Regions from separate parts of the Rhizobium sp. BK275 genome, predicted to be linked through region 1. Evidence: riboswitches for the same ligand, from Rfam matches in the RefSeq annotation. Region 1 holds a riboswitch; each other region holds the start of a gene.
The links. Region 1 has a riboswitch for cobalamin ahead of FHT82_RS29225 (ABC transporter substrate-binding protein). Riboswitches for the same ligand answer to the same signal wherever they lie in the genome.
Positions count from the first base shown of each region.

Region 2: another riboswitch for cobalamin. It lies ahead of bluB (5,6-dimethylbenzimidazole synthase); the one in region 1 lies ahead of FHT82_RS29225 (ABC transporter substrate-binding protein).
Region 3: another riboswitch for cobalamin. It lies ahead of cobU (bifunctional adenosylcobinamide kinase/adenosylcobinamide-phosphate guanylyltransferase); the one in region 1 lies ahead of FHT82_RS29225 (ABC transporter substrate-binding protein).
Region 4: another riboswitch for cobalamin. It lies ahead of nrdH (glutaredoxin-like protein NrdH); the one in region 1 lies ahead of FHT82_RS29225 (ABC transporter substrate-binding protein).

Region 1 covers NZ_JACHZL010000012.1:67,979-70,174, forward strand. Annotated here, with positions in the region: gene FHT82_RS29220 (metallochaperone AztD) at 1-701, shown strand, start outside; cobalamin riboswitch at 759-1,009, shown strand; gene FHT82_RS29225 (ABC transporter substrate-binding protein) at 1,189-2,196, shown strand, end outside.
Region 2 covers NZ_JACHZL010000007.1:259,261-261,456, forward strand. Annotated here, with positions in the region: gene FHT82_RS22485 (3-deoxy-7-phosphoheptulonate synthase) at 1-546, opposite strand, end outside; cobalamin riboswitch at 849-1,039, shown strand; gene bluB (5,6-dimethylbenzimidazole synthase) at 1,081-1,815, shown strand; gene FHT82_RS22495 (DUF2865 domain-containing protein) at 1,775-2,196, opposite strand, start outside.
Region 3 covers NZ_JACHZL010000011.1:131,599-133,794, reverse strand. Annotated here, with positions in the region: gene cobW (cobalamin biosynthesis protein CobW) at 1-410, opposite strand, end outside; gene cobU (bifunctional adenosylcobinamide kinase/adenosylcobinamide-phosphate guanylyltransferase) at 415-924, opposite strand; cobalamin riboswitch at 1,275-1,669, opposite strand; gene FHT82_RS28610 (chloride channel protein) at 1,878-2,196, shown strand, end outside.
Region 4 covers NZ_JACHZL010000008.1:380,552-382,747, reverse strand. Annotated here, with positions in the region: gene FHT82_RS25300 (heavy metal translocating P-type ATPase) at 1-466, shown strand, start outside; cobalamin riboswitch at 804-1,029, shown strand; gene nrdH (glutaredoxin-like protein NrdH) at 1,290-1,511, shown strand; gene nrdI (class Ib ribonucleoside-diphosphate reductase assembly flavoprotein NrdI) at 1,525-1,926, shown strand; gene nrdE (class 1b ribonucleoside-diphosphate reductase subunit alpha) at 1,905-2,196, shown strand, end outside.

The DNA of each region.
Region 1 (2,196 bases):
TGGTTTCCGCGCCCAACATGCAGGCCCCGGTCAAGGAGGGCGAACTGCCGCCGCGCCTTGGCCTCAGGGTGCTCGATCGTGATGGCCGGCAGATCGGCGATGTTGCGCCCTGCACCGGCCTGCATGGCGAGGCAACCTCCGCCCGCCTCGTCGCCTTCGGTTGCGAGGAAGGCGTACTCGTCGCCCGCCCCGGCGGCACGGAAGGCCCCAAACTCGCGATGCTCGCCTATGGCGCATCGCTGCCGCAAGGCAAGGTTTCCACCCTGCTCGGCGGCCGTTCCATGCAGTTTTTCCTCGGCAATTACGGGGAGGATAAGGTGGTATTGATCGATCCCGACAGCACCGAGACGCCCTACCGCCTCGTCGACCTTCCGACACGGCGCGTCGATTTCACCCTCGATCCGGCAAGATTCCAGAATGCCTATATTCTGACCGAAGACGGCAGGCTGCATCTGCTCGACACAGTCAAGGGCGAGATCGTGAGATCGGAAACCGTGACCGAGCCCTACAGCAAGGATGGCCATTGGCGCGATGCCCGCCCGCGGCTGGCCGTGGCCGGCGATGATATCGCCATCACCGACCCCCGCCACAGCCTGATCCGCCTCGTCAGCACGCAGACGCTGAAGGAGGTACGCACGATCCCCGTCGAGGGTCAGCCCTTCGGGCTTGTCGCCGCCGGCGGCTCGGGCGCCAGCCACTAAGGCGGCCTCGGACCCGACACACTTCGCATTCCGCCGCTTGACGTCGCCCATGGCGGCGTCATAGATCGGGGCGACGGTTCCCCGAAGAGAACTCCGAGGGGAATAATAGGGAACACGGTGAGGACGACCCAAGAGGGACCGAGACCGTGGCTGCCCCCGCAACTGTAAGCGGATTGTCGATCTCGGGGTTGATCGCTTCAGCGGTCATGCCCTCGGCCTCAGGGCCGTGCCACTGCGTTTTCGCGGGAAGGCAGATGACCGGCACATATTCGCGAGCCAGGAGACCTGCCGTCGATCACGATCCAATCAAGCCGGGCGGGGATGCCCGACAAGGAGCAGACATGATTGACACGCCCCCTCTCCACCTGCCGCCATCCATCCGTCTCGATTGGACGATCCGCCACTAGCTTCCCGCTCGCCGGCTTTCGTTCGCGCATTCGCGCGCACCGGCATCCGCTAGCCTTTTTCCTTTGATCGAGAGTTTCCCATGCGACAGCGTCTGAAGAGCTTTTCCCTCGCGCTCGGGCTGGCCGGCTTTGCTGCGCCCGCACTTGCCGCCACCCAATATCCCCTCACCCTCACCAATTGCGGCCAGCAGGTCACCTTCGAAAAGGCGCCGGCCAAGATCGTCTCGATCGGCCAAGGCATGACCGAAGTGCTGTTCTCGCTCGGCCTTGCCGACAAGATCGCAGGCACCGCCGTCTGGGTCGGCCCGGTCCTGCCGCAATATGCCGATGATAACAGCAGGATCAAACGGCTGGCCGACAATGACCCGAGCTTCGAATCCGTCGTCGGCGCGGAGCCCGATCTTGTGGCTGCCGAATTCGAATGGCATGTCGGCACGCAAGGCTCCGTCGGCAAGCGCGAGCAATTCAGGGATCTCGGCATCAACACCTATGTCGCGCCGGCCGATTGCGTCGCCAAGGTCAACACCGATGGCGGCGATGGCGTGCGCAAGGAACTGTTCACGATGGACCTGATCTATCAGGAAATCGCCGAACTCTCCGAGATCTTCGACGTGAAAGACCGCGGCGACGCGCTGATCGCCGAGCTGAAAAAGCGCGAGGCCGATGCCGTTGCCTCCGTCGCCGGTGCTGCGGCCAAGAACCTGCCCGTCGTCTTCTGGTTCTCCAGCAAGGAGGTCAAGGGCGATGCCTTCATCGCCGGCAAGAACAGCGCCCCGGCCTATATCCTGAAAACGCTCGGCGCGAGAAACGTCGTGACGACTGAAGAGGAATGGCCCCTCGTCGGCTGGGAAACCATTACGCAGGCCAATCCCTCCGTCATCGTCATCGCCACGATGGACCGCCGCCGCTATGCCGCCGACGATCCCAAGGTGAAGGTGGATTTCCTGGAGAATGATCCGGTCACCAGGGAACTGGATGCGGTGAAAAGCAAGCGCTTCATCATGATGGACGCGCAGTCGATGAACCCGACGATCCGCACGATCGACGGCATCGAAACGCTGGCAAAGGGCATCAAGTCCTTCGGTCTG
Region 2 (2,196 bases), on a different contig from region 1:
CGGGCAGGAGAGACCCGAGGCGAGCTGGCGGTGGATCTGGCTTTCGGTCGTGCGCGCGCCGATGGCGCCGTAGCTGACGAGATCGGCTATGTATTGCGGCGTGATCGTATCGAGGAATTCGCAGCCGGCCGGGAGGCCCATGGCGTTGATGTCGAGTAGCAGGCGGCGGGCGAGACGCAGGCCTTCCTCGATGCGGTAGGTGCCGTCGAGATGCGGGTCGTTCATCAGGCCTTTCCAGCCGACGGTCGTGCGAGGCTTTTCGAAATAGACGCGCATGACGATTTCGAGCTCGCCGGACAGGCGTCGTCGCTGCTCGACGAGCCGTGACGCATATTCACGGGCGGCTGCCGGATCATGGATCGAGCAGGGGCCGATGACGACCAGCTGGCGGTCGTCCTGACCGGTCAGGATATTGTGGATCGTGTCGCGCGTGCTGGTCACGGTCCTGGTAATCGCGCGGTCACGCGGGATTTCCTTGATAATATCGGCAGGTTTGGTCAGCGGGGTGATCTCGACGATGCGCAGATCATCAATAGTGTCAGTCACGGCATGCTCTCCTGTTTGGTCATACCGTGCGGAACAAAAAAGCCGCCAGGTAGACTAGCGGCTGTTCGGGTTGTCGTCGCGTTAGTTTTGGTTACGCACAGACCCGCATCCGCTGGAAGCAGCGGTACGAATAAAATCGCGATGCGTAGACGGACGAGATCGACATGCAGGCTATGTAGCGATGCGGAAACTAATTGTCACGCAGAATTTTACAGGTGAGAGCCCCTTAGCGGGCAGCGGCGGAGATGCAGTTCCGTTCCAGGCCTATTCGCTGAATTGACTTGCTGCCATGCCGTTTCCACGCCATAGATCGCCCGTCAGGTGCCCGCCGTCACAAGCGGGAGAATCGGGAATCCGGTGCAAGACCGGAACGTGCCCAACGCTGTAAGGCCGACGCTTGCCGCTCACCACGCCACTGGCCGCAAGGCCGGGAAGGCTGCGGCCAAGTGGATGACGCCAAGTCAGAAGACCGGCCTGGCAAGATAGACCCAACCCGCGCGGACGGCGGGCGGTTGCGTTGTTGGGGATTTGACGATGCGACCCATTGATGATGCCGTTTGCCCGGCATCCAGCTTTTCTGCGGCCGAACGCGAGGCCGTCTATCATGCCATCACGACGCGGCGCGACGTGCGCAGCCAGTTCCTGCCCGACTCCCTGCCTGATGATCTCGTCACGCGATTGCTGACGGCGGCGCATCACGCGCCTTCGGTCGGTTTCATGCAGCCGTGGAATTTCATTCTGGTGAAGAGTGCCGAGGTGAGGGCGCAGGTGCGCGATGCCTTTGCGAGGGCGAATGAGGAGGCGGCCCTGATGTTTACTGGCGAGCGGCGGCAGGCCTATCGCTCGCTGAAGCTCGAGGGCATCGTGGAGGCGGCGCTCGGCATCTGCGTGACCTGCGACCCCACCCGCAGCGGCAGCGTGGTGCTCGGGCGCACGCACAATCCGCGCATGGATAGCTATTCCACCGTCTGTGCCATCCAGAACCTGTGGCTCGCAGCGCGAGCAGAAGGCGTCGGCATCGGCTGGGTCAGCATTTTTCGTGAGGGCGACCTGAAGGAAATCCTCGGCATTCCCGATCATATCGAAGTCGTGGCCTGGCTCTGCGCCGGCTTCGTCGACCGGCTCTATGACCAGCCGGAACTGGCGGTCAAAGGCTGGCGGCAACGCATGCCGCTGGAAGATCTCGTCTTCCATGACGGCTGGGGACGATCAGACCGTGAGCCGGTAACTACTGCTGTTGAGGTTGGGGGCCGGATGTCGCCGGATTAGCGAGATCGATCTTGCCCTCATCGCCGGCAAGGAATTGCGGCCCGACCTGCCGGACCTTGCTGGCAGAGGGATCATAGGGGCGATCCGCCACCTGCGGCGGGGGGGCAGGCGGGGTGCTAGCCGCCTTCGGCGCTTCCGTCTGGATCGCGGTGATCGAGCCCTTCGGCTCGGGCGTCGGCGCATAGGCGGCCTGGCTCTTTCGCATCTGCTCGTAATAGGCAGACAGATTGCAGGAGCAGGCGGATTTTTCGCCAGGTGCACGGGTCTTGTAGGCGAAGGCGTTCTTCATCGCGCTGTAGGGCGTTCCCGTTGCCGTCGAAATCATGTTCGAGGTCTCGGTACTGGAAACGTCGCGATAGAAGAGTTCCGTTTCGACGCCGG
Region 3 (2,196 bases), on a different contig from region 1:
ACGGCGGCACTATCGACGACGGTGATCACGCCATCGACGGTGACTTCGCTACGAATATCCGGCCAGTTGAAGGCGGCCACCAGCGGCTGCGGCAGCGCGAGGCCCGAGGTTTCGATAACGATATGGTCCGGGCGCTGCTCACGCTCCAGAAGCTTGGTCATGGTCGGAATGAAATCGTCGGCGACCGTGCAGCAGATGCAGCCATTGGTGAGTTCGATAATATCGTCCTCGGTGCAGTTTTCCGCCCCGCATCCCTTCAGCACATCGCCATCGACGCCGAGATCGCCGAACTCGTTGATGATGAGCGCGATCTTCTTGCCGCCGGCATTGGCGAGCAGGTTGCGGATCATGGTCGTCTTGCCGGCACCAAGGAAGCCGGTGATGACGGTTGCGGGAATTTTCTGCTGCATGGAACTAACCCTTCATTTTCAGCGGCAGTCCGGCCGCGATGAAATAGACGTCGTCGGCATTTGCCGCGATCATTTGGTGCAACCGGCCGGTATGGTCGCGAAACTCGCGCGCCATGCGGTTCTCAGGCACGATGCCGAGGCCGACTTCATTGGAAACGATGACGAGCCGCGCCTTCGCCCGCGGCAGGAAGGCGGCGAGCGCTGCGGACTGGGCAGCGATATCGCGCCCGTCCATCATCAGGTTGGTGAGCCAGAGCGTCAGGCAGTCGACCAGGATCGCCCTGCCCTCGCCATCGATGGCCGCAAGGCGCTCCGTAAGATCGAGCGGCTCCTCGTGCGTGGTCCAGGAGGGACCGCGATCGGCCTTGTGCTGGTCGATGCGCGCCTGCATCTCGTCGTCCCAGGCGCGGCCGGTGGCGATGTAGTGCCGGTCGAGGCCGCCGGACGTGACAAGGTTTTCGGCGAAACGGGATTTGCCGGAGCGGGCGCCGCCGAGGATGAAGGTGGCGGTCATGACAACACCGCCTGCGGAGGATGGGCGCGGCCCCCTCTGCTTCCCTCATTCCTGTGCTTGTCACAGGAATCCAGCCACGGCGCGTCTGCGCCGTGAATGAATCCATGCCAATGTGAAATGAGTCTATCGTGCCCAAGGACTTGGGCACGCTGGATTCCTGTGACAAGCACAGGAATGAGGGAGGAGAGGAAAGCACGCGCCGGCTGACGTCCAATGACAGGCACCAAGGCTCCATCATTTCGAGCTCCCGGCCAGCGATCTCTTATACGCACCGCCAGAGGCAGCGCTGATTCACATTCTTCAGCCAAAACAACCTCCGTGCTGGCAGCGGGCAAAACACCCAGTTGGGCACTATGCCCGGCACGGACGGCAGGTCTCCTGGCTCGCAGTTGTCGGCCGCGATAGGGGCAACCGTTTCCGGTCGCCCCTGATCGTGCCAGCGGATCTGCCTCGCCTTCCCGGCTGCATCTCGTGAAAAGGCGGACGATTCGTAGAAAGAGAGGCGTCCTGCCCCGGCTGATCACGATGCATTTCCAGTGGCTTTTCCGGCACTTGTTCCACCTCGCCCGCCCGCAGGATGCGGGCCGTCGGCGCGGCAGTCGAAATGCCGGACGGAAGACCCTGACTGCTCTACAGTCGCGGGGTCGGCTGTGATGAAGGCGCCCGGCTTGGGTCCGCCTCGTCACATTCCCTTTTCATCCGGAAGGCGTCAGGCCGATCCGGAACCATCCATTATGTGGTTTCATGGTTAGGCGCGCGCAACCCCCATGTCAATTGCCGCGCACTGTGCCAGAGAGGTTCATCTCTACTTACACTACCAAGATTATCGTGTTTATTCAAAAACTTACGCCATAGAAACTTTACTGCCCGGCCGGTATTTTGCCGCAATTGGCAGGCATGCGAGTGCCGCCTACCACCCTTGACCGCCGCTCCTGTCGCCTAGTTCTCCTATGATGCTCTCCCGAATGGATATCCGCCGCTTCCGGCCCTTCACAACCATTTTCGATTTGGGGCGCCTGCGCGCCCTCGCCAGACAAAGTGAAATGGGCCTGGTCTTTGCCGGCGCGCTGGTCGGCATCGCTGCGGGACTGGCGGTCAGCGCCATGAGTTTCGTGTCCGAGGCAATGCACCGGTTGATCTTCGGCATCGAAACCGAAACACGGCTCAGCGCTTCGCAGATCGACAACCAGTTCCTGCTGATGACGGCGCCTTTCGCAGGCGGCATCCTGCTCGGCATCCTGATCTTCATCCTCGCCAAGTGGCGCAAGAAGC
Region 4 (2,196 bases), on a different contig from region 1:
TATGCTGACCGGCGACAACAAGCGCACGGCCGCTGCCGTTGCCGGCGATCTCGGCATCGACTGGCGCGGCGAGCTTCTGCCGCAAGACAAGCAGCGCATTGTCGGCGAGTTGAAGCGCGAAGGGCTTTTCGTCGCCAAGGTCGGTGACGGCATCAATGATGCGCCGGCGCTTGCGGCTGCCGATGTCGGCATTGCCATGGGCGGTGGCGCCGATGTGGCGCTGGAAACGGCGGATGCGGCGGTGCTGCATGGACGTGTCGGCGACGTGGCGCGCATGATCGACCTTTCGAAGCGGACGATGCGCAATATCATGCAGAACATCACTATCGCGCTCGGGCTGAAGGCGGTGTTTCTCGTCACCACCATCCTTGGCATCACTGGCCTGTGGCCGGCGATCCTGGCGGATACGGGCGCGACCGTGCTGGTGACGATGAACGCGCTTCGCCTTCTTCGGATAAGGACGTAAGGATTTCTTTGGCAGCGTGATGCGGCAGGGGCACGCTTGCCACATCACTGTTCTCGGGATCCGCCGATCTGGAGCAAGGAGCCAGTTCGGTGCCTTAACTGGAGCTGCCTCAGCAACAACAGGCGTGCCTTTTGCGCGACGCCACATCACGATTCGGGCATGAATCCCGAAGCAAAAATCGCGAAGCGGCTACAGGCTTGCTCTCTTCCTCCCAGCCGTCTCCACTGCCTGTTTTCTTGATCATTTGTTAACCACGTTTTTCACAGGAATGCAGCGATTTCAAACATCCCGTAACGCGATGCACAAACCATCCGTTGACGCAAACCGGGATTCGCGTACTATATCTAGTGTTCAAGGTTCCTTCGATTCGTGAGGGTCGGGGGCTAAGACGGGAATACGGTGCGTTTCGCCATGACGGCGCGACAAAGCCGGAGCTGCCCCCGCAACTGTAAGCGGCGAGCAACTGTCCGATTTCGGGTCACTGAGGCATGACGCTTTGGGAAGGCTGGGGCAGGGGCTTCGACCCGTAAGCCAGGAGACCTGCCTTGAATAAAACGTCCACGGGCGGGATGTCCGGAAGGTCGCGTGCATGAAAGCGGAATCTATCCGTCCTGTTACGCTGCCCCGAACGTCCGCATGAGCACTTCGGGGTTGAAGTTATGTCGAGAACGTCAAGGCCGCCGCCCGCGCAAATCCTGCAAGGGATAATTTCAGGCGTTTAAACGCCAACTCTGCAAGATCATCATCAAGCGTTGCCCCGGACGCCGTAAGGCGCCCGATCCCAGTATTGCGTCCGGAATCCATTGACATCACGAGGAACATGATGAGCGTTACCGTTTACAGCAAGCCTGCCTGCGTTCAGTGCACCGCCACCTACCGTGCCCTCGACCGTCTGGGCGTCGACTATCAGATCATCGATATTTCCGAGGATGCCGACGCGCTCGATCGCGTTCGCGGCATGGGCTACATGCAGGTTCCTGTTGTCGTTGCCGGCGAGAACCACTGGGCGGGCTTCCGTCCCGACATGATCAGCGCCCTCTCCTGATTGGAGAAGAGCGATGGGCCTGATCGTCTATTATTCCAGCCGGTCCGAGAATACCCATCGTTTCGTCGAGAAGCTGGGACTACGCGCGGCGCGCATTCCCGTCGGCGTTGAAGACATCCACATCCGCGAACCCTATGTGCTGATCTCGCCCACCTATTGTGGGGACGGTGGCAAGGGCGCCGTACCCAAGCAGGTGATCCGCTTCCTCAACGATGCGGAAAACCGCTCCAACATCCGCGGCGTGATTGCAGCGGGCAACAGCAATTTCGGCGAGACCTACGGGCTTGCCGGCGACGTGGTCTCGCAGAAGTGCCAGGTGCCGTATCTCTACAGGTTCGAGCTTCTGGGAACTGCCGAGGATGTCGCCAATGTCAAAGACGGGATGGGACGATTTTGGACACGGGGACAAACCTGACGCGGGATGCGGGGGCAAAACCGCTCAAGGCAGTGGAAGCGCTGGACTATCATGCGCTGAACGCGATGCTGAACCTCTATGACGACGAGGGCAAGATTCAGCTCGACAAGGACCGCATGGCGGCCAAGCAGTATTTCCTGCAGCATGTGAACCAGAATACGGTGTTCTTCCACAACCTCAGGGAAAAGCTCGATTACCTAGTCACCGAGCGCTATTACGAGCAGGAGGTGCTCGACCAGTATTCCTTCAATTTCGTCCGCGATCTGTTCG